2 regions of the Staphylococcus sp. IVB6214 genome follow, and region 1 is predicted to be linked to the other one. Evidence: riboswitches for the same ligand, from Rfam matches in the RefSeq annotation. Region 1 holds a riboswitch; the other holds the start of a gene.
The links. Region 1 has a riboswitch for FMN ahead of ribD (bifunctional diaminohydroxyphosphoribosylaminopyrimidine deaminase/5-amino-6-(5-phosphoribosylamino)uracil reductase RibD). Riboswitches for the same ligand answer to the same signal wherever they lie in the genome.
Positions count from the first base shown of each region.

Region 1 (12,202 bases):
TTAAATAATGCCAAAAGTTCGGATTGCAGTGATAAGATGGAAGATTAAAACAAAAAGTAGTATCCAAGGTAAACTTTTGGCTGCTCGATGAATCCAGCTTTTCTTTTCGGGTAAATACTTTACTGATTTGTCGGCGAATTGTATCGCAATAATAAGTATAATTGCATTAATCACACTGCTCGCAATAATAATTTTTACGATCGAGTCAAATTGGTGGTTGAGTATCGGGTTTTGTGTATTGAAGTAAAAACTTATCATGATGAATATCACGGTTAAGTAAAAGTATTTTTTCGATTTGGACATGGAACTGCCTCCTTTATTATCGCTTGTAATAATAGCATATTTAACGACGAAGAATAAAGCACCATTTCTATATTTTCTATGGAAGTAAAGCTTAACAATAGCCTTTAATAATAGAAAAATGGTATAACTTTAATATAAATATAATGTAGAAACAATAGGAGGCACATTTATGACGAATTTAAATGTACAAGTATTTGCAGATGGTGCAGATATTGAACAAATGAAGCAAGCATATCAAAACAAGGAAGTTGATGGATTTACAACTAATCCAAGCTTAATGGCTAAAGCTGGCGTCAAAGACTATAAGGCCTTCGCTCAAGATGTAGTACAAGCAATTCCAGATGCTTCTATCTCATTCGAAGTGTTCGGTGATGATATGGAAACAATGGAAAAAGAAGCGCAAATCATTGAACAATTTGGGGAAAATATTTTTGTGAAGATTCCAATTGTGAATACAAAAGGCGAATCAATGTTACCACTGATTGAAAAGTTATCAGCCCAAGGTGTGAAACTAAACGTTACAGCTGTTTACACAATCGAACAGGTCAAAGCCATCACTGAAGCAGTCACAGAAGGCGTAGAGACTTATGTATCAGTCTTTGCTGGACGAATTGCAGATACAGGGGTAGATCCACTGCCATTGATGAAAGAATCTGTTCGTGTGACACATAGTAAAGCGGGTGTCAAACTATTATGGGCAAGTTGCCGTGAATTATATAATGTTATTCAAGCAGATGAAATTGGTGCAGATATTATTACATGTCCTGCTGATGTTGTGAAAAAAGTATCAAATATTGGTCGTGACATCGAATCATTATCTGTTGATACAGTAAAAGGATTTGCGAAAGATATTCAAACTTCAGGTTTAAGCATCCTATAAATGTGATGGGAGTGATAAAGTACCAACAAATATGAAATTGGTACTTGTCGCTCCTATTTTTTTGTGTGATGATTGAAGTCAACATCATATAGAGAAGGAGTTAAAGATGGAGCACAAAGTATTTAAATATAAAGTAGAAAAACAATTATGGTATTTAAGTCGTAAAGAGAAGGCAAAGTTAGCAGAATTACTTGCAGATGAACATATTGCTAGTATTCAAGAAAAATTTAAAACACCAGGTCGATTTGCGAGCTTTTATTTGAAAGAATATATTTTTAAATCGAGAGTTCTAGGGTCAGGGCATTTGTATGCATCGCTGTTAGGGTTGTTTATCGGAAATATCTTCTTACTCGGTGTACTGATTACAGGGATGCTGTTGAGTTTAAATGCAGTCAACTATTTTATTCATCCGCAAGTGTCATTGTCAATCGGCACCGTGATTGCTGCTCTAGTAGGTGGCTTAGTATTGATGGTTCTTGGCATTATAATGATGAAAATAGCGAACGCATATTTTACAAAGCGTTTAGTGGATTATAAGTTCAATAAAGTAAACTAAATATCGGGGACTTGTGAGAGTATTTGTGCTGCTTTCCACTGTTTTAAACATACAGTTAATGGATAAGGCACTGTAATTCGATGATTTTGTTTGAAGACAATAATTGTATCAGACTTTTGAGAAGACATGCCAATTACGTGAGACATATTGATGATATATTGGATAGGTGCACGATGTGATTGTAGGGGGCATAATATGAGCTGCGGTGAGATGTATATCGGAGTGAGTTGATGTGTTCCGAGATATTGATGTGTCAGTTCTTTTTGTGTGTAATGATGTTTATGGTGAGACTTTAAAATATGCTTCATTAATTTAGATAAAGCTAATGTAGTGTGTGTTTTATGCGTCAAAAAGTATAACTCAAGACGTTGATCTATCTGAGAAGATGTCTTAATAAATAATAATGTTTCAAAGGCAATATTTGAATATGTTTGCACAGCGTATCCTCCTAGTGTTGGTTGAAATATGAATGGCGCAATGCTTTGAAGGTCGCTTTTTTATAATTTTTGATAGATGTGGGAGAACGACTCAGAATGGATGCTATTTCTAACTGTGTATAGCCTTGAAGATAGAGATAAAGCCAATGACGATGCATATAAGGCAGTTTCAATGACCATTGTTTAATCGAAAAGATTAGATCACTCTCGTAGGCTGCCAGTTCTGTTGCAATATCGATATTTTCTAATTGGGGAAGGCGATCTTGTTTACGCAAAAGGTCGATAAGGTAGTATTTAAGTCGATACGTAATAAAAGCATGAAGACTTGATTCACGAGTCGTATCAAAAGATAAGTGGAGTTCCCAAAGTCTTATTAACATAAGTTGGAAATAGTCGTCGTAATGATAGCGGATATGGTAGGCATGCAACAAATAATGAATATATTTGTGATAGCGTTGAAAAATATCATCAAAGTTCAAATTGATGACCTCCTTGGAATTTTTGACCGGTCAAAGCATTATTACCACAGCTTAAAAATTGTTGCATTTGTCTATATATGCTATTTTATGATTTAAACATTGATTATTACCAATAAATACGCTTAAAATTAATATAAAAAGGTGCATTTCTACGGATTTTGATATTTTTACTACGGGATAGATGGAGGAATCATAATGGATTATGAACATTTCAACTTGGTACATTTCTTTGCACGCAACGAAGATCTAGATAAGATTCGTGACAATGCTGATTTTATTATGATTAATAATATTCAACGAGAAATGATGTACCGTGATGGTGAGATAGAGGGAACAATTGATTTAACACCGTATTATTATAAAAGTCGTTCACAAGCAATGAGTTATATTTTAATGGATTATCAGAGACCTTATTAACGAATTGAAATGTGAAGCGGTCATCTATTTAAAAGTTGAGATGGTACAGTGAGCGATAAAAAGTTACATAGAGATTACTGTTCTTTTATGAATATGTGACAACGACCCATTCGAATTGTGAAAAATATAAGATAATGTTAAACTTTGTATTCGAGTGTGTAATCACGATTACTCAGTACATTCTGAAGAGGTGTATCAATGAAACAACATAACAAAAGTTCAATCTTAGTGATTGTGGGTTTCTTTGTTATCACTGTTTTAGCAGCCTATACGTTTTTCAACATGATAAAAGATCAAATATTTTTTGAACCAGTTGATCAAGTTGAATCAGTGGAAACATTAGATGTAACATTGGAAGCAGCCGCAAAAAAACAGATTAACAATTATACAAGTCAACAAGTTTCAAATAAAGATAATACGAACTGGCGAGATGCGTCAGACGCTGAAATCAAAGAAGCAATGGATAGTTCTGTATTCATGGATGATAAACGCCAAAAGTATCAATTTTTAGATCTATCCAAGTATCAAGGGATTGATAAAAACAGAATCAAGCGCATGCTATATGAACATCCGACCCTTTTAAATCATACTGATGACTTCATCAAAGCAGCAAAAAAACAACATGTGAATGAGATTTACTTGATTTCACATGCGCTCTTAGAAACGGGTTCAGTTGTATCCGAGTTATCAAATGGTGTTGAGATTGATGGTAAGAAGTATTACAACTTCTACGGTGTCGGTGCATTGGATGAAGATCCGATTAAAACAGGTGCTGAATATGCGAAGAAGCAAGGATGGGATACACCTGAAAAAGCGATTGATGGTGGAGCGAAGTTTATTCACGACCATTACTTATCTCATGAAGATCAAAATACTTTGTACAGTATGAGATGGAATCCAAAAGATCCGGGTGAACATCAGTATGCGACAGATATTAACTGGGCAAAGAGTAATGCGACCATTATTGCTGATTTCTATAAAGATTTGAAGACAGAAGGTAAATACTTTAACTGGTATGTCTACAAAGATGATTCAAAACATAAGGACGGTCATAACTATTAATAGTAACAAAGCGCAATAAAGCGATAGAAGCTTTATTGCGCTTTGTTTTTACGTCCAAGTGTAAAAAACAAGATAGCCGTTGAAATCAAAACTTTAAATAAAAATTTTAACATGAGAACACCTCGCATTTTTATTGTTCTGTATAATAAATAGGTGGACGTGATATAGAAAATAATTTTAACAAAGATATCATTGTCTCACTCCCAAATCTTTCTCCAGTATAACATGAGATATTTGTTGTCAAAATGGAGAGAAATACTATTCACCTAATGATGTACAATTTGACGTAAAATAGGGTATAACATGATGAAATGAAATAATGAAGGTGATAATAATGAAAGTAGCAATAGTTGGAATGGGGACTGCAGGTGTCAGTGTATTAAGACAGCTAGTAAAGCATAAGATGTTTGAACATTTACAAGTGGATATTTACGACAATAAAAAGAACATGGGGCAAGGAGAACCTTTTCAAAATGATAGTGAAGATTTACTGATTAATGTCCCAGTCGACATGTTGTCTTTAAACCTTGATAATATAAAAGAATTTCGAGAGTGGTATACGTCGCAAGATGATTTTGATTATGGGGATGCTGAATATTTGCCGCGTTATGTATTCGGGCACTATATGAAAAGTTATCTTGATCAATACGTGAAGCGTTATGACAATATTCATGTCATTCCACATGAAGTGACACAGATAGGTGTGGTTGAAGAAGAGAAAGAAATTTCAGTGAAAAAAATAATTGTACAGACTGATGAACATGATAGCCGCAGTGCTGTTTATGATTATGTTTTTCTATCAACAGGGACATTCTCATACAATGATCCATATGACTTGAAGGGAAGTCCGAAGTATATCTATGAACCATATCCAGCAAATCGAGCATTAGATGATGTTAGCGAGCGAGACAAAATAGCTGTCATTGGTACTGGTTTGGCTAGTTTAGACGTAATACGTTATGTATTGAAGCATCACGATCAAACACTTGTTTTGGCAAGTCGAGGCGGGCAATTACCAAGTGTACGTGGTGAGATGATCACAGTAACTTTGCAGTATATGACGAGAGAAACTTTCGATGAGATTAAACAAAATCATATGGGGACTATCCCATTGAGTATTCTGAAAGCACTGTTCAAAAAAGAATGCGATGCTTTAAACATACCGTTTAAAACTTTAATTCATCGACGAACAGGAAATGTTGTAAGGGATTTGCAATATGATTTGGCGCATCCGGAATCATTGGGATTGCTACAAAGTTTTCTAATGGAACTTAAAGATAATATGAACTGGATATGGAATAGTTTAACGTATGATGACCAGCAATTATTTCTCGAACGTTATTATCAATATTTCAAAGAGAATATGAATCCGATGCCAAGAGATACCGCACAATTTATTATTGATGCGATTGAAAGTAGTCAATTAGAAGTATACGCAGGGCTTGAAAAAGTAGCACGTTTGAATGGTCATTACCAATTGGAATTTGAATCAAACCAACAAGATATGACAGTAGATGTCATCATAAATGCAACAGGACCTAAGAAAAAGTTGAGTCAGTTAGATGCGTCAGATGGTTTATTATTAAATATGGCAAATAAACAAATTGTTCAAGCACATCCGATTGGTGGTATTCAAATCGTACCAGAAAGTAACGAAGTCATAAGCCCACGTTATGGAACCTTATCGAACTTACGTGCATTTGGTCAGATGACGAATGGTGTTAATTTTGAACGTAATGGTGTCACAATGATTGTTCAGCAAGCTGTGAATAGCGTGGCACAACTCTATATGCAACTGACTAAATCATATGATATTGAATAGGTATCATTTCTGAATATATCTTATGGCAACAATATTAATTTGGCAATATGATTGAATTTGTTAGAACTGTGATTTAATTGTTATGAAATCATAAAATAATTCAACAAAATAACGCTTGCAAATTAATTGTCAATATTGTTAAAATGCGTTAAGCTAAAATCGAACAGTTGTTGTCATTGAACAACGGCTGTGTCGTATCTTGAATCTCAAACAATTTCATTATGATATTCTTTCGGGGCTGGGTGGAAATCCCAACCGGCAGTAAATTAAGCCTGCGACCCGTAGAGAACATTGATTTGTGCTCTATGGCTGATCTAGTGAGAATCTAGAGCCGACAGTAAAAGTCTGGATGGGAGGAAGAATGATCAGTAGACCATGACATGCATAGTTTGTGTTTTTACAACATGAAGCTACTGCTTATTTTGTGATGGCAAATTTACTGAATTTATCTCTGTATTTTGATATACAGAATAAGTATAAAACCGACCACTCGAATCTAAAAATTTTCGAGTGGTTTTTTGTTTATTGATTTGAGGTGATGACAATGGAATATTATTTAGAATATGCGATTCGTTTAGCTGAGATGGTAGAAGGACAAACTGGTGTCAATCCACCCGTTGGTGCAGTGATTGTCAAAGATGGCAGAATCATAGGGATAGGTGCACATCTTAAAAAGGGCGACAAACATGCTGAAATTCAAGCGATTGATATGGCAGGTGCTCAAAATGTAGCAGGCGCAACAATATACGTCTCTTTAGAACCTTGTTCGCATTATGGTGCAACACCGCCATGTGCCGCAAAGATTATTGAAACGGGTATTCGTAGAGTTGTATACGCTGCAAGAGATATCACGCTACCCGCAACGGGACATGAGATGATGGCAGAGAAGGGTATTGACGTTCAATATACGCCACACCCACGTGCAGATAAGTTATATGCATCATTTTTTGCATCCAAAACGACTGAAGTACCAATCGTGACTGTAAAGGTAAGTGCGAGTTTAGATGGTAAGCAGGCAACTGATCATCAACAAAGTCAGTGGATTACGTCAAAAGCTGTCAAAAGTGATGTGTTTCAACTGAGACATACGCATGACGCCATTATTACAGGTAACGGTACACTAGAAGCGGATGATCCAAGCCTTACTGTACGATTGCCAGAAGGACGTCATCCAGCGCGTATCGTTATGACACGTTCAGGTCATATCGATTGGCATGCAGCAATGTTTCATGATCAACTAGCGCCAGTATACATATATACTGACAATGAGTCATTGGTGTCGCCATTAGACCATGTACACGTCGTACATCTATCATCAACAGATGTAAAAACTGTTTTACACGATTTATATAGAAAAGGTTTTGGTCGTGTTCTTGTAGAAGCTGGACCAAAATTAACTTCACAATTTTTAACTTTCGAATTTATTTCAACCTTCATCCTTTATTTAGCCCCGAAAATAATAGGTGGTCAAGGGAAATATCAATATTTTCAAACAGATGGTGTAACGCCACTTGACCAACTTACAAATTTTGAAATTGTCCACTCTGAAATGATAGATACTGACATCAAATTACAAATGAAAAGGAAGTGATGTCATGTTCACAGGTATCGTAGAAGAAGTTGGCACTATTCAATCAATAAAAAAACAAAACCCTACGACTGAATTAACGATTCAATGTGAGAAGATATTAAGCGATATGAATATTGGTGATTCTATTAGTGTGAATGGCACATGTTTAACAGTTGTGAGATTTGATTCATCTACGTTTACTGTGCAGGTCATCATGGGAACAGAAAACAAAACATATTTAGCTGAACTGTCTACCGGTCAACCCGTCAATCTGGAACGTGCACTGCTTGCCACTGGTAGGTTAGGTGGTCACTTTGTGCAAGGACATGTTGATGATAAAGGCGTCATTCTTAATATTAAGCAGTCTCAAAATGAATGGATCTATACAATCAAAGCACCGCATCACATCCTTAAACAAATGATTCCACAAGGGTCAATCGCTGTGGACGGTGTGAGTTTAACAGTTTTCAAGAAAGAAGCGACAAGTTTTGATATTCACTTAATTCCTGAAACACGTAAAGCAACGATCTTATCGACGAAAAGACAAGGAGACCCTGTACATTTAGAAACAGATATGCTGTTCAAATATGTAGAAAATATTACGCGACAAAATGATGGTGTTTCTTTAGATCATTTATTAAAAGCAGGTTTTTAGAATCGTATTGTATTCAAGGAGGGTTAATATGCATTTTGATAAAATAGAAGACGCATTAATTGCTTTGAAAAATGGTAAATCAATCATTGTTTGTGATGATCAGGATAGAGAGAATGAAGGAGATCTACTAGCCATTACGGAATGGATGCATGATGACACGATTAACTTTATGGCTCGCTATGGACGGGGACTTATTTGTTGTCCAATCGATCGGACAATTGCAGAACAAGTAGGGATTGATGCAATGGTTCAAAATAATACAGATCCACATTCTACCGCCTTTACGGTTAGCATTGATCATGTCAATTCTACAACGGGTATCAGTGCATTTGAACGTACACAGACTGCACGTGCATTAATTGCTGATCAATCATCAGCGGCAACATTTAGTCGACCGGGTCATGTTTTTCCACTCATTGCACACGAACAAGGTGTGTTAGGACGTCGTGGCCATACAGAAGCGGCTGTTGAGCTTGCGAAACTAACAGGTGCAAAACCAGCAGGTGTAATCTGTGAAATTATGAATGAAGATGGCACAATGGCAAGAGGTGACGACCTACAAATCTTCAAAGAAACACACGGTTTATATATGATTACTATTGAAGATTTAGTCACATACATCAAAACAACACAGTCACTTATCGAAAAAGAGGCAAAAGTTCAATTGCCTACACGATATGGAACATTTGATATGTACGGTTTTACATCAAAAATCGACGGTTCAGAATTGATTGCTGTCGTTAATGGTGATATTCACGATGAGATGAATGTGCGTATCCATTCTGCATGTGCAACAGGTGATATCTTCCATAGTGCACGATGTGATTGTGGTGAACAATTAGAATTTGCGATGTCATATATTCATGAACACGGTGGAATGGTTCTTTATTTACCGCAAGAAGGTCGTGGTATTGGATTGATGAATAAGTTGAAAGCATATGAATTAATTGAACAAGGTCATGATACTGTTTCGGCGAATGAAGCACTTGGCTTTGCACCAGATATGCGTGATTATGATAATGCAGCACAAATTCTGAAATATTTTGGTATTTCATCTGTGAATTTGATGACAAACAATCCAGAAAAATTTGAAGGATTAGCACATTATGGCATTACAATGGCAAAACGCATTCCTGTTATAACGGAAACAAATGAACATAATCATGACTATATGCAAGTTAAAAAAACTCAAATGAGACATTTAATATAACTGGAGGAATAAAAAATGAACTTTGAAGGACAATTAGTAGGTAACGGTTTAAAAATTGGGATTGTAGTAAGTCGTTTTAATGATTTTATTACAGGTCGCTTATTGGATGGTGCATTAGATGCGTTAAAACGTCATCAAGTTGATGAAAATGAAATAGATGTTGCATACGTACCGGGTGCATTCGAGTTACCAATCGTTGCTAAGAAAATGGCACAATCAGGTAAATACGATGCGGTTATTACGCTAGGATGTGTGATTCGTGGGGCAACTACACACTACGATTATGTATGTAATGAAGCGGCGAAGGGCATTGCAAAAGCAAGCGACGACACAGGTATTCCAGTGATTTTCGGTGTGTTAACAACTGAGAACATTGAACAGGCGATTGAACGTGCAGGTACGAAAGCAGGCAATAAAGGTGCGGAAGTTGCAGTTGGTGCAATTGAAATGGCAAACTTATTAAAAGCAATTGGATAATATGAATGAAAAACGACCCTTGAAGTATTCAAAGCTCCAAGGGTCGTTTTATACTATCATTTCTTTTTGTTACCTCTGCCCAACAATAATGCTGACAAGCCAAGGGCACCTATAATAAAGAGTGGCTTCGGCTTAACGAATTCTTTGAAGGCAAGCGCCAAGTTTTGTGGGCGCTCAGCTAAACGTCTCATAAAGTAACCGAACCAATCATCACCGTATGGGACATAAATTGTAAAGTTATAGCCTTCTTTCGCAATAGATTCTGCAAGTTCAGAACGGAATCCATATAGCATTTGGAATTCAAATTTTGATTTGTCAATTTGATTTGCTTCAACAAATGCCTTCACATGATTGATTACATTGTGATCATGAGTTGCAATTGAAGTAAAGTTCTTCGCATTTAGTAGTCGTTTTTCAATTAAACGAATATAATTGTCATCGATTTCTTCACGTGTTTGGTAAGCAATATGTGAAGATTCTTTATAGGCCCCTTTTACTAAACGTAAGCGTAAGTCTGGATACTTATCGATAAGTTCATCTGCCTTGAATAGATATGCTTGAATGACTGTTCCTACATTTGAAAATTCTGATTTTAATTGATCAAGTGTGTGTGTAATATCTGATAAGCTATCATATTTTTCCGTATCAAAGTTAATGTGCATTTGATCATATTCAGCTGCTTGCTTTACAATTTCATAAGCATTGTCATAAGCGAGTTGCTGGTCGAACTCAGCACCTAATTGACTTAACTTGATTGAGACGTGTGCATCTAGGCCGTTTGAATGAATCGCTGACATGATTTTTAAAATATCATCTTTTGCAGCGATTGCTTCTTGTTTTGAGTTTACAAATTCTCCTAAATTATCAACTGTTGCCGCAATGTTTTTATCGTTAAGTCTACGAATTGTTTTCACCACATCCTCAATCGTGTTACCAGCTACTACTTTGTTGGCACCTAAAGAAGGTCCTACTTTTTTAGCTGATTCGTTAAGAAAGGCATTATTAGATAATGCGATGAAAAAATCTTTAAATAAACCCATTTTTATTCCTCCCATAACTTTGTTTTACGAATTAACAATAGTGTATCACGAACAATAATGTGATGAAAACGTTTTTATATTGAATCTTTACAATAAAATATACAAAAAGTGATAAACCGAGTGAATTAACTTATTACCTTGAATCAGTGTAATAACCATAAATAAAGGCACTATTATGCAATTTGTTGTGATGCGATAAATTGTTTTTTTAGAATATTGATACGCAGTTTTTTATATGAGAATTCTCGCAAAAGCTTGTGATAAATATTAGCAATTATATAGTGTGTCGAGATATAATAACATGTAAAGTGTTAAGCAAGGAAGGTTAGGTATATTATGTGGAAATGGGAAACAGTTAGTGAAGCAAAGGGTGTCGTGGTCATTGTTCATAATATTTTAGAACATACAGGAAGATATGCCTATGTCATCACACATTTAAGAAGAAATGGATATCACGTCATCATGGGTGATTTACCCGGTCAAGGTCAAACTTCAAGAATGAACAAAGGACAAGTTGAAAGTTTTGAACTTTACCATGAGTCTGTTTTAGAGTGGTTAAAAATTGCAGAAGGATACCATCTCCCAATATTTGTAATGGGTGTTGGACTCGGTGGATTAATATCAATGAATTTACTCGAGAAGGTCGATCTAGGTATTGAAGGGCTTGTTTTAATTGCGCCACTTTTAGCATTTCAAAATAATGCACACACACGTAAAAATGTTTTATCATCTCATATCGGTGATGTATCGAAGTCGGCAAAGTTTGATTTGGGATTTGAAGTAGAAGACTTAACATCAAATAAAGAAGTTCAAGAAGACACATTAAATGATGCATTAATGTTAAAAAAAGTAAGTTATCATTGGTATCAAGAAGTCATTAAACATATGAAAGAAACAACTGACAATATTCAAAACATGAAACCTGTCCCACTCTGCTTGATGTATGGAACAGAAGACCACGTGACAGACGTAGATGTTACGAAACAACTCGTATCAGTTATTAATCATGAAGAATTATACTTTAAAGCATGGCACGGTCTTGCGCATGAAGTACATAATGAGCCACAGAGAGAAGCTGTCATGCGTTACATTTTAAGCTTTTTGAACAACCGCGTTTTTACAGCCGGATTTTTAGTAGAGGATGAAAATACACTGACATAGTATTTCAAACAATCAATGAGCTAAAGTGTATCAGTTACTACCTAAATTAAAATGCCGGAAAGTTAAGTAAATAACACAATCTATTATTGTAATTACTCACTAATTTCAACAATTAAGTGACACGAAATTTTAA
Region 1 covers NZ_CP094723.1:1,419,600-1,431,801, reverse strand. Annotated here, with positions in the region: gene MUA51_RS06895 (hypothetical protein) at 1-303, opposite strand; gene MUA51_RS06890 (transaldolase) at 473-1,183, shown strand; gene MUA51_RS06885 (hypothetical protein) at 1,290-1,739, shown strand; gene MUA51_RS06880 (competence protein ComK) at 1,736-2,176, opposite strand; gene MUA51_RS06875 (sigma-70 family RNA polymerase sigma factor) at 2,188-2,655, opposite strand; gene MUA51_RS06870 (hypothetical protein) at 2,851-3,072, shown strand; gene sagB (peptidoglycan release complex glucosaminidase SagB) at 3,271-4,134, shown strand; gene MUA51_RS06860 (FAD/NAD(P)-binding protein) at 4,469-5,956, shown strand; FMN riboswitch at 6,181-6,321, shown strand; gene ribD (bifunctional diaminohydroxyphosphoribosylaminopyrimidine deaminase/5-amino-6-(5-phosphoribosylamino)uracil reductase RibD) at 6,501-7,547, shown strand; gene MUA51_RS06850 (riboflavin synthase) at 7,552-8,181, shown strand; gene ribA (GTP cyclohydrolase II) at 8,210-9,391, shown strand; gene ribH (6,7-dimethyl-8-ribityllumazine synthase) at 9,407-9,868, shown strand; gene MUA51_RS06835 (proline dehydrogenase) at 9,925-10,908, opposite strand; gene MUA51_RS06830 (alpha/beta fold hydrolase) at 11,245-12,069, shown strand.

Region 2 (12,202 bases), 310 kb from region 1:
CACTTCCTCATCTCTTTTCTATCTTTTATACTAACATAAATAAGATTTTGGACAAAAAAGGAGTTTTATTATGAATGGGACACACTATCTTGTGACCGGTGGAACGAGTGGTATTGGTTATGAAGTTGTAAAACAACTGCATTGCAAAGGTGTCAATCTGACTTTACTTGTTAGAAACGAAGCGAAAGCACATCATGTATTCCCACGAAAAAGCTTCCCAAATATTAACATTTTAGTATGCGACTTAAATGATCGCACAACAGTAGAATCATTGTCATCCTATTTTCTACAAAATGATGTGCAGTACGATGGTCTCATATATAGCGCAGGATTGGGCTTCTTCAAATCATTAGAATCACATACGTCCGATGAAATCTTGACGACTTATCAACTGAATACCATTCACTTTTCCATATTATTAAATATTTTAAAACCTTACTTAATCGAAAATCCAAAAATTGTCGTTTTGAGCAGTATGTCAGGACTTGCGACACAACCTTATGCAGCACATTATGCAGCTAGTAAGGCAGCGTTAATACAAATCCTAAATGCTCTGCGCATCGAAGAACCATCTTATCACGTTTTAAATGTGATATTAGGTCCCGTGAAGACACCTTTTCATGATCACGCCGATCCTCTTGGAACATTCAAGCGTAAAACAGCAGTATTTATGTTAAAACCAGAGCGTGTTTCAAAGATTATAATCGTTGCCATGGAGAAAGGGCGCCAAGAACTACGTGCACCGAAATGGATGTCGATCATGCTAAGATTTTACTCATTGGCTCCGAGAACAATTGAGAAAATAGCAAAACCATTTTTTATGAGTAAAATGCAATAAAAATAAGCCAAAAATGTGATCTTGGGCTCCCCTTTAACAGAGAAGTTCCAACAACATTTCTGGCTTTAATCTTTGTTATTTTAAGTGTTGTGTATAGTTTAAATCTTTAACAATTGCTCTTGCTTTCTCGACGATTTCCGGATCAATTGTTTGATTATACTGTGTAACATTTTGTCTTAATTGTTCAGATGAACTAGCACCCACGATGATAGCACCCAATGCATCAAATGATTTTAAATAACTAAATGTAAGTGCCGTTAATTCAGGCTCTATATCGTATAGTTGAGAAACTGTCTTTTCAAGTGTGGCAACATCATAGTCAAAAATACCATCTTTGAATTTCTGAGTACATGCTTTGCTATAATTTTGCGTGAGTAATCCTTTAAATACTGGCCCACGTGCCAATACTTTTACACCTTTTTCATGTACTTCATCCATCAGCATTTCAGGGCGGTTATCAATTAGGTTGAATTGTGACATTAGTACTTCTATATCACTATTTGCTAAATAATACCGAATAACGTTAGGGCGAATAGAAGACAGACCATACGCTTTAACCAGACCTTCATTTTTAAGTTCTTCAAACGCACTGATCGTCTCATCGAGTGGGTCTTCAATCGTACCACCATGTAACATATATAAGTCTAGATGTTCTAATCTGAGACGTCGTAATGACTGTTTAATGTTCTCTTTAATATATTTCTTTGAAGGGTTCCATACCATATCCCCATTCGGCTTGAATTGGTTCCCAACCTTCGTACCAATCACGATATCGTCTCGTTGTTGATACTGACTTAAAATATTCCCAACAATTTTTTCGTTTTCACCCTTATCATAAATGTCTGCTGTATCGAAATAAGTAATACCTGATTCGAGTGCTGTTTCTATAATTTCTTGAGCTTGTTTTTCATTCGTTCCGAGACTCATGCATCCTAAACCTAACTCGGATAGTGCGAGACCACTTTTCAATATATTTTTTTGCATGATGATTCTCCTTCCGATAAACTTTATATGTATTATCATATCAAAGAGTTTACGTAAAATAAAAGGAGTGGCATTTATGAATTTTGAAGAAAAGACCATTGAAAAGGAATCCATATATCAAGGACGAATTATTGATGTGGAAAAACATCTTGTTTCATTACCAAATGGGGAAACAGCTTTACGTGAAGTGGTAAAACATAATGGTGCCGTTGCAGTATGTGCAGTTACACCAGAAGGAAAAGTAATACTTGTTAAGCAATTCCGTAAACCATTGGAACAAACACTATTAGAAATACCTGCTGGAAAGCTAGAACCCGGTGAAGATCGATTATCTGCGGCTATGCGTGAACTAGAAGAAGAGACGGGATATCGTGCATATACACTTCAACATATTGGTGACGTGTATGGTACACCAGGCTTTTCAAATGAATTAATATCTATCTATTTTACAGATGATATTGTAAAAGGAGAAATGAATTTAGATGATGATGAATTTGTTGAGACAATTCTTTATTCATTATCAGATATAGAAAATGCTGTAAAAAACCGTGAAATCAATGATGCGAAGACTTTAATTGCTTTCCAACACGTATTATCAGTTTATAATCATTCTAAATAATAACGATGAAATGATTGCTTTTTTTCTCATTTACTGGTATTTTATAGTCATATAAACAATACTAATTTTAATTATCAGTAGAGGAGTGAAGCTGCCGTGGAAGAACGACTTAATCGCGTGAAGCAGCAATTGCAGCAATCATCGTATAAGTTGACACCCCAACGTGAAGCAACCGTACGTGTACTTATCGAGAATGAGGCAGACCACCTCAGTGCAGAAGATGTGTATTTGAAAGTAAAAGAAAAAGCCCCTGAAATTGGACTTGCGACTGTATATAGAACTTTAGAACTATTAGCGGATATTAAAGTTGTTGACAAGGTAAGCTTCGGTGACGGCGTGTCTCGTTTCGACTTGCGCAAAGAAGGTTCTAAACACTTCCATCATCATCTCGTTTGTATGGAATGCGGTCGTGTGGATGAAATTGACGAAGATTTATTGCCTCAAGTTGAAGAACGTGTGGAAAATGAATTTGACTTTAAAATTTTAGACCACCGATTGACTTTTCATGGCATTTGTAAGACATGTCAACAAGCAGGTAAAGGCGCAGACGCATAGGAAACTATGAGAATCGAGGTCATAGTATGGAAGAAGTCCGAGATGAATATTTAAGATTTATACAGCTTGAAAAGGGCTTATCTGCAAATACGATTGCTGCATATCGCCGTGACTTAAACCAATATATCGAATTTTTAAAATCACAAAAAGTGGGGCAGTTAGATTTTGTAACACGGGATATCATACAACAATGCTTTGCTGAGCGTCATGATGAAGGCCATTCGGCTAAGTCAATTGCACGTTTCACTTCCACCATAAGAAGCTTTCATCAATTCGCATTACGAGAACGATACACTTCTCAAGATCCAACTGTACTGATTACGACACCAAAATATGAACGAAAGTTACCAGATGTGTTATCTATCGATGAGGTTGATAAATTATTATCTTCTTTCGATTTAAGTAAAACAAATGATTATCGCAACCGTACCATGCTCGAGTTACTTTATGCGACAGGTATGCGTGTATCCGAATTAATCTTTGTTGAAATACAAGATATCAACTTAGTGATGGGCTTTGTCAAAGTGTTTGGTAAGGGGAATAAAGAACGAATTATCCCACTTGGAGAAACAGTTATTCAATATTTGACACACTACCTTGAAGAAGTGCGCCCACAACTACTTAAAAAAACAGTCACCGATGTGTTATTTCTCAATCTACACGGTAAACCATTATCACGACAAGGCGTCTGGAAAATGATCAAACAAGTAGGTGTTAAAGCTGGTTTAACGAAACGCTTAACTCCGCACACATTGCGTCACTCATTTGCGACACATCTGTTAGAAAATGGGGCTGACTTGCGTGCAGTACAAGAAATGCTTGGACATTCCGACATTTCAACAACACAGCTATATACTCACGTCTCCAGTACACAGATTCGTAAAATATATCAATCATATCATCCGAGAGCGTAGGTTAACGCTATAAAACTCAAAGACTAGTAAACAAAAAGTTTGCGACGGCACTTTTCGTTTACTAGTCTTTGTTGTTATCATCGTCCACATGACGTAATCTTAACGCATCATGACGGGCTTCAATTACAGGTGTTCGATCTCGAAGCCGATGATGATGCACAATGTCTGGTGTATCGACAATGGTCGTATTTACCATGTAATCGGTATAGGTGTCCTTTAAAGATTGCTTTATCTCTTCTAACAATGGCAACACAATCGGTCTAAAGGGTGTGTGTTGCTCAATGTCGATGCATAACTGTTGTATTTGTGTTCGAAGTGCATTCGGTTGTAAACCAAATGATGCAATGATTGAATCTTCATATTGATTGATAATTTTTTCAGACTTTTTGTAGGTACGTAACGCACCTTGTAAGTTGTGACGGCGATAATGATAAGATGCTGTCGCAAATAATATTAAACTAACAACAAAGTCATCTTTTGCATAGTGATTTTGTTGTTTCCATGCATCTTCTAAAATATCATGACATAAAAAATAGTGTTGCTTTGTGTGAAACTGATAATAAAATGCTAATAGTGCGTCTTGCACAACAATCACTCCAAAAATTTATTCTCACTCATAAACATGCTATAATAATTTTTGGTAAGATGCACTTAACATGCAAAATTAGAGAGGCTTTAATATGTATGAAGTAAAATTAGACGCCTTTAATGGCCCTTTGGATTTATTACTCCATTTAATTCAACAATTTGAAATCGATATTTATGATATTCCGATGAATGCATTGACTGAACAATATATGCAGTATGTTCATGCAATGAAACAATTAGATATTAACGTTGCAAGTGAATATTTAGTGATGGCCTCTGAACTGCTTATGATCAAAAGTCAGCTTTTACTTCCAGATCATTCAACTGATGAACTGATTGATGAAGACCCACGTGAAGCATTAGTAGGCAAATTATTAGAGTATCAAAATTATAAAGAATATGCAGAGATGTTGAATGATAAGAGAGAAGCACGTACGCATTACTATACGAAAACAGCAACGGACCTATCTAAATACGAATTGACAGAAAGAATTCCTGAAGGGACACACATTGATCTGACAAAGTTAATCGTTGCTTATCAAAAAATGAAGCATCGAATTGCACTTAAAAAGCCAAAAAGTGTTGATATTCAAAAGGAAACATTTACGATTCAACAATCAACAGATCACATCTATCAACAACTTGATCAACGAGAAACGGTTACATTTTTTGATTTATTCACATTTAATGAATCAATAGAACATGTTGTCACATACTTTTTAGCATTGTTAGAGATGGCAAAAACCGGCATGATACAACTACAACAAATTGAAGCATTTCACAATATTCAAATCACTAAAGGAGTCAACTATGGAACACAATCTTAATGCAGCAATTACTGCTTTGCTTTATACAGTTGGAGAAGATGGCATTGAAGCGGAGCAGTTAATCAGCTCGTTAAACATTGATGAAGCGACTTTAGAAGAAGCAATGTCAGGACTAACATTGCCGGGTCTTACAGTCCAAAAGTATGGCAATACGTATGTAATGACAACCGAGAAAGAGATGGAACCTTATATTGAATCACTCATTCTGAATAAAGTCTCTACCAAGTTATCACAAGCTTCGATGGAGGTGCTGGCGATTATAGCATATAACCAGCCAGTCACACGAAGTGATATAGAGCTCATACGAGGCATTGCTTCTGATGGTCCTGTGAAAACACTCATAGCCAAAGGATTGGTCGAACCGAAACAACAACCCGATGTCAGAGGGCAGCAGTTATACACGACTGATTTGTTTTTAAATGTTTTTGGCTTAAATCATCTCGATGACTTACCAACAACTGACGAAGAAACCGAAGAAATCGAATCATTTTTTAGTAATCTTGTTAACCAGAAAGGACAAAACAACATATGAGTAAAGAGTTAGAACGTTTACAAAAACGCATTGCAAATAGTGGTTACACGTCACGCCGTAAAGCTGAGACTTTAATACAAGAAGGTAAAGTACAGGTGAATGGTAAGACAGTTACAGAGTTAGGAACAAAGGTACGTCCTTCAGATGAAGTGTCAGTTGAAGGTGTGCCATTAGAACTAGAAGATAAGTTGTATATTTTATTCTATAAACCAACACAAGTCATCACAAGTGTTTCTGACGATCGTGGACGAAAAGTCGTCACAGATTACTTTGATGATTTAGAAACGCGCATTTATCCTGTTGGACGTCTTGATTATGACACGTCAGGCTTATTACTTTTAACCAATGATGGAGAATTTACAAATTTGATGACTCATCCAAAATATAAAATTCCTAAAACATATATTGCGAAGATTGAAGGATATATTTTGCGAGAACAAGTGAAGGAACTCGAAAAAGGAATTGTGTTAGAAGATGGAAAAACACAACCAGCACAAGTGAAAGTTAAAAAACAAAACAAAGAGAAAAATACATCGCTCGTTGAGATAACTATAACAGAAGGACGTAATCGTCAAGTCCGTCGTATGTTTGAACATTTTGGCTTTAAAGTGAACAAACTTTCTCGCATAACATTCGGTCCATTGACTTTAAAAGCACTTGGTGCAGGTGAAGGGCGTGTCCTTTCTCCGCATGAAGTGAAAACTTTACGTCAACTGGCGCAAAGTAGCGTACAATAATCATTATTATTCAGTATCTCACATACTACAATCGTATGTTGAGATACTTTTTTTTATACCCAAAAGATGTCACCAATCTATCGGTATGCAAGATTAATAAAATATCAATTTAAAAGCGTGTAGACTATTAATTTTATTATCAAGTGTCAATCACAATATGATATAATAGGCATTGAATTGAGTTTAAATTAAACATAAGTGGGAGGTATGTCTTGTGACTAAGGAAATATTAGTCGTTGATGACGAAGACCGTATCAGAAAGTTATTAAGGCTATTTCTTGAGAGAGAAGGATATGAAGTGGCTGAGGCGAGCGATGGTCGTGAAGCCTTTGAACTAGCAACAAAATATGATTATGCGTGTATCTTGTTAGACTTAATGTTGCCAGAAATGGATGGCCTAGAAGTCGCAACGCGTCTTCGTGAGACAAAAGATACGCCAATCATTATGTTGACAGCAAAAGGTGAAGAGAACAACCGTGTTGAAGGGTTTGAATCTGGGGCAGATGATTACATTGTCAAACCATTCTCACCACGTGAAGTTGTTCTGCGTCTAAAAGCATTACTTCGTCGTACACAATCTGCAACTGCAGAACAGAACGAACCACACGCTCGTGATATGATTGAGTTTGAGCATCTGACAATTGATAATGATGCGCATAAGGTTTTAGCAGATGGCACACCTGTTAACCTTACACCAAAGGAATATGAGTTGTTGATATTCCTTGCAAAAACACCAAATAAAGTGTTTGATCGAGAACAGCTATTGAAAGAAGTATGGCACTACGAATTCTATGGTGATTTACGTACGGTCGATACACATGTTAAGCGTTTGCGTGAAAAATTAAATCGTGTTTCAACTGAAGCTGCATCTATGATTCAAACTGTTTGGGGCGTAGGTTATAAATTTGAGGTTACACAACCGGATGAAACGACTAAATAGCGTCGTAATAAAACTGTGGTTAACTATTATATTAATAGTAACGACAGTTTTAATTTTATTAAGTGCAGCACTGATTACATTTATTCAATATTACTTCACGCAAAATACAGAACAATCTTTATACAATAACGCAGAAAGTATTAGTGCCATCATAGAAAAAAGTGAGAATCGTCAAATGGCGATTAACCATAGTGAGATGCTGTTAGAAGGTAGTAAGGGCGTCATCATCTTACCAGAGAAAAACAATGCCATATCGAAGCATCCAGAGAAAAAAGAGATGCTAAAGTTTATTAACAAAGATGTAGATCTCAATAATATAAAACTCACGCAAAAAAAGGTCATAAAACATGTAACGATCAAGCTTGATGGACAAAAGAAATCATATTTACTGCTTGGCTATCCAACGTTAGATAAAGAAGGTCATAAGTCTGTCATCTATATATACGAGGATTTGAGAAGTATTTCCGATACGAATAACGTGATTGCAATTATTATTTTAATCACTGCAGTCATCTTCTTAATTATTACGACCATTTTCGCATTCTTTTTATCGACTCGGATCACAAATCCACTGCGTCAATTTAAAGAACAAGCACTGGAAGTTGCAAAAGGGCGGTACGACAAACAAGTACATGTCCAAACAAAAGATGAGATTGGTGAACTTGCGAGTGCATTTAACCAGATGAGTCACAATATCCAAAATCATATTGATGACATTACCAGTTCTAAAAATATTAGAGATACATTGATTAACTCTATGGCACAAGGTGTTTTAGGCATTAATCATAAACGACATATTATCTTATCGAATCATTTGGCACACAAAATGATGCTCGATATGAATCTAGATCACAAAGTATTATTTGATACGCAAATAAACGATACCTTTGAAAGCAAAACAACAGAATATCGTGAATATGAAATTAATCAAAAACATTACGCTGTGGTCATGAGTTATATCGATCAAATTCAATCTAATAAAGAAAGCGGCCTTGTTGTTATTATTAGAGATATGACACGAGAGCATCACATGGAGCAAATGAAGAAAGATTTCATAGCTAGTGTTTCTCATGAACTACGTACACCGATTTCACTATTACAAGGGTATACTGAATCCATTGTAGACGGAATCGTGACAGAACCAGAAGACATTCATGAATTTCTACTCATTGTTCTAGATGAAACGAAACGCTTAAGTCGATTGGTCAATGAGCTACTAGACGTTGCAAAGATTGATGCAGACGGTATTAACATCACAAAAGAAGTACGTCCGATGTCGGAATTAATCCATAAAATGTCGATGAAATATCGCCAACAAGCCAATGAACTGGCATTGACATTAGACTTCCAAACAGATGGCATCATGAATGATCTATGGGATTATGATTTTGATCGTATGGAACAAGTACTGACAAATCTTGTGGATAATGCATCTCGTTATACGAGACCAGGAGATACTATTTCAATTCAAGCTGAAGAAACTGACACTCATCAAATTTTAACTGTCAAAGATACGGGTGTAGGTATTTCTCCTGAACACTTAGAAAAGGTGTTTGAGCGTTTCTATAAAGTAGATGCTGCTCGTAAAAGAGGGAAAGAAGGAACAGGTCTTGGCCTCTTTATTACACGAATGATTATGGAAGCTCATCACGGTAAAATCACTGTGACAAGTGAAGTAGATAAAGGCACAACCTTTACCATTCAACTACCTAAGCATATAAATGAATAATTCAAAACAGAACGTTCTTCTTATTTCGTTTTCGAACAACGATAAGAAGAGCGTTTTTTGTCACTTGCTACCTTTTTAGTGACGACTTAGCCAAACATCTATATTGTATTTATTGATGTGATTCGTTAAACTTATGATAAATAAAATAATTGATTATTTCATCTTCGGGGTTGGGTGCAATTCCCTACCGGCAGTAATTTTTAAGCCTGCGACCCATAAATTTTTATTTATGGCTGATCTAGTGGAAGTCTAGAGCCGACAGTAACAGTCTGGATGGGAGAAGATGGAGGTTTCTTTGTGTTGCGCAAATGCCTCCTATTCGTGAAAGATGAAAGTCAGAAAAGGAGACATTTTAATCATGCAACAATCGAAACAAACAAGACAATTGATTATTGTCGGTATTTTAAGTGGGATTTCGGTGATCCTTATGTTCATCAAATTTCCATTACCTTTTTTACCACCTTATTTAACACTTGACTTTAGTGATGTTCCAGCGTTACTTGCAACATTTACATTAGGACCTATTGCAGGAATACTCGTTGAATTCATTAAAAACTTATTGAACTTCTTTTTCTATCTTGCTGATCCAGTTGGACCGGTTGCGAACTTTATTGCTGGTAGTAGTTTGCTACTCACTGCTTATGGTATTTATCGCTACAAGCCATCTACACGTGGCATGCTGATAGGTCTGGCAGCAGGTACGTTGATCATGACAATCGTACTTAGTATTATGAATTATTTTGTACTCTTGCCTTTGTATGGCATGATTATGAATTTAGCAGATATTGCGACAAATCTAAAAATCATTATCACAGCAGGTATCATACCTTTTAATATTATAAAAGGGTTTGTCGTCTCATTGTTATTCATCTTATTATATAAAAGACTAAAACACGTCCTTAAAATATAAAATAAGCAAACAAAAAGCGGTGTGATTGTGCACCGCTTTTTGTTTGCTTATCTATTTAAATTTAGCGCAATGTAGTGTACAATACGCATAAATTATATTATTCGAATTTTAATGCATCGCCATCAAAAGTTTCTTCTTCAACTTTGATAGAGTCAGTAGGGCAGCCTTCAAAAGCGTCCTCTAAATCTTCATACAGTTCTTCTGGTACCGGCGTTGTGCCTTGGTTATCATCTAAAATAACATAAGCGATTCCTTCATCATCATAGTCATAGATATCCGGGGCAGCTGCACCACAAGCACCGCATGCGATACAAGTATCCATATCAACAATCGTATACTTAGCCAAAATTTTCGCCTCCCTTTTCAAAGTGCCAGACTAACATTATAATTTCATTGTAGTTTGGATTTCTTAAATTTTCAATATATACGTTTTATTATTGAGGTGTTCAACATGAAATCAATCATTGCTTATATATATCAACACGCAAGCCCCAACAAAAATCAAAAAAGCATATATAATATTATCATAGGTAAAAAGACGCATCAAACCTTTTTTGATGCGACATCTCTAAATCTAATGAGTCTTTATGGGTGTGTCCCTAACTTATCATTTGATGATTATGAGAATATTGTAACGGCATCTACGAACGAAGAAATCACGCTACCTATCTCATCAACTGCAACATACTTTATGTTACAACATTCTTTTGTTACATTGCAACTTCTGATTCAAACATTGTCACATGCACAACACGGTAATATGAAGTTTGCACCACTAACATCTCATACTGAAACGCATCAACGAGTACGTGGTATTTATACAATGATTCAAAATCAACAACTTAACACACATGTAAAACAAGAAATATTCATGCTGTTCAAAACATTGAATGCCGAACATTCAGGAAGTATCGCACATTATTTTTTAACCGGGTATGACGAAACAATGTATACAATGAAGCAAGTTGGACAGCTCCATCAGATGGATGATGATCAATTGTTTATCACGCATTACATAGATTTGTTGACTATTTATCAGTTGCTTTCTGAAAAGGAAACCTATCCAATACTGCATCAATGTCTAGCAACTGAGCAACTGAGTTACACGTTATTCCGGACAAAGTCTCTTTTACTTCAAGGGTTATCTGTTTCTGAAGTCGCACAGCAAACACAGCTTACTGAAAATACAATCCATGATCATATTCTAGACCTATTTATGCGACATCATTTGACGAATTATCATGATTATTTAACGCAAGATTTTCACAGTTTTTTAGCTTTTTACGCACAACAACCTTTTCAAAAACTCCGATTTTATAAAGCACATTTTGAATATCTTAGTTATTTTGAAATCAAGTTGGCGATTATTGGTTTTGCGAAAGGAGTATTACATGCTTAAAACAGCGTTACAGCAGTACTTTGGTTTCTCACAGTTCAGGCAAGGGCAGGAAGAGTTGATTCAAAGTGTTCTAAATGGGGAAAATACTTTAGGTATTCTACCAACCGGAAGTGGTAAAAGCTTATGTTATCAGTTGCCCACATACATTAAACAACAACCTACACTTATTATTTCTCCACTTATTTCACTGATGGATGATCAAGTTATGCAGATGAAAATGAATGGCGAACGACGGGTTGTCTCCATTCACTCTGGCATGTCACAAAGTGAACGCCAACTGGCATTTCAACAGCTGGACAGTGCACTTTTTATATTTGTAAGTCCAGAATTCATCTTACAACCACATCATTTGAATCGTATAAGAAACTTGACATTAGGGCTAATCGTTCTTGATGAAGTACACTGTTTATCTGAATGGGGGTTTGATTTTCGACCGCATTATGCGTTAATTAATCAAGTTACAGACTTATACCAACATATTCCTGTATTAGGTTTAACCGCTACTGCAACAAGCCATTTGAAGTCAGATATTGAATTTGTTACAAAACGAACGTTTACATTATTACAATCTGATATGGATCGTACGAATATTTCTTTATCGGTAGAGCACATGACGTCATATCAAGACAA
Region 2 covers NZ_CP094723.1:1,107,830-1,120,031, reverse strand. Annotated here, with positions in the region: gene MUA51_RS05410 (SDR family NAD(P)-dependent oxidoreductase) at 71-838, shown strand; gene MUA51_RS05405 (aldo/keto reductase) at 914-1,822, opposite strand; gene MUA51_RS05400 (NUDIX domain-containing protein) at 1,899-2,441, shown strand; gene fur (ferric iron uptake transcriptional regulator) at 2,538-2,996, shown strand; gene xerD (site-specific tyrosine recombinase XerD) at 3,023-3,910, shown strand; gene MUA51_RS05385 (DUF309 domain-containing protein) at 3,972-4,496, opposite strand; gene MUA51_RS05380 (segregation and condensation protein A) at 4,591-5,325, shown strand; gene scpB (SMC-Scp complex subunit ScpB) at 5,309-5,857, shown strand; gene MUA51_RS05370 (pseudouridine synthase) at 5,854-6,594, shown strand; gene MUA51_RS05365 (response regulator) at 6,809-7,534, shown strand; gene MUA51_RS05360 (ATP-binding protein) at 7,518-9,263, shown strand; FMN riboswitch at 9,420-9,552, shown strand; gene MUA51_RS05355 (ECF transporter S component) at 9,622-10,173, shown strand; gene MUA51_RS05350 (ferredoxin) at 10,271-10,519, opposite strand; gene MUA51_RS05345 (helix-turn-helix domain-containing protein) at 10,625-11,572, shown strand; gene MUA51_RS05340 (RecQ family ATP-dependent DNA helicase) at 11,565-12,202, shown strand, end outside.
Region 2: another riboswitch for FMN. It lies ahead of MUA51_RS05355 (ECF transporter S component); the one in region 1 lies ahead of ribD (bifunctional diaminohydroxyphosphoribosylaminopyrimidine deaminase/5-amino-6-(5-phosphoribosylamino)uracil reductase RibD).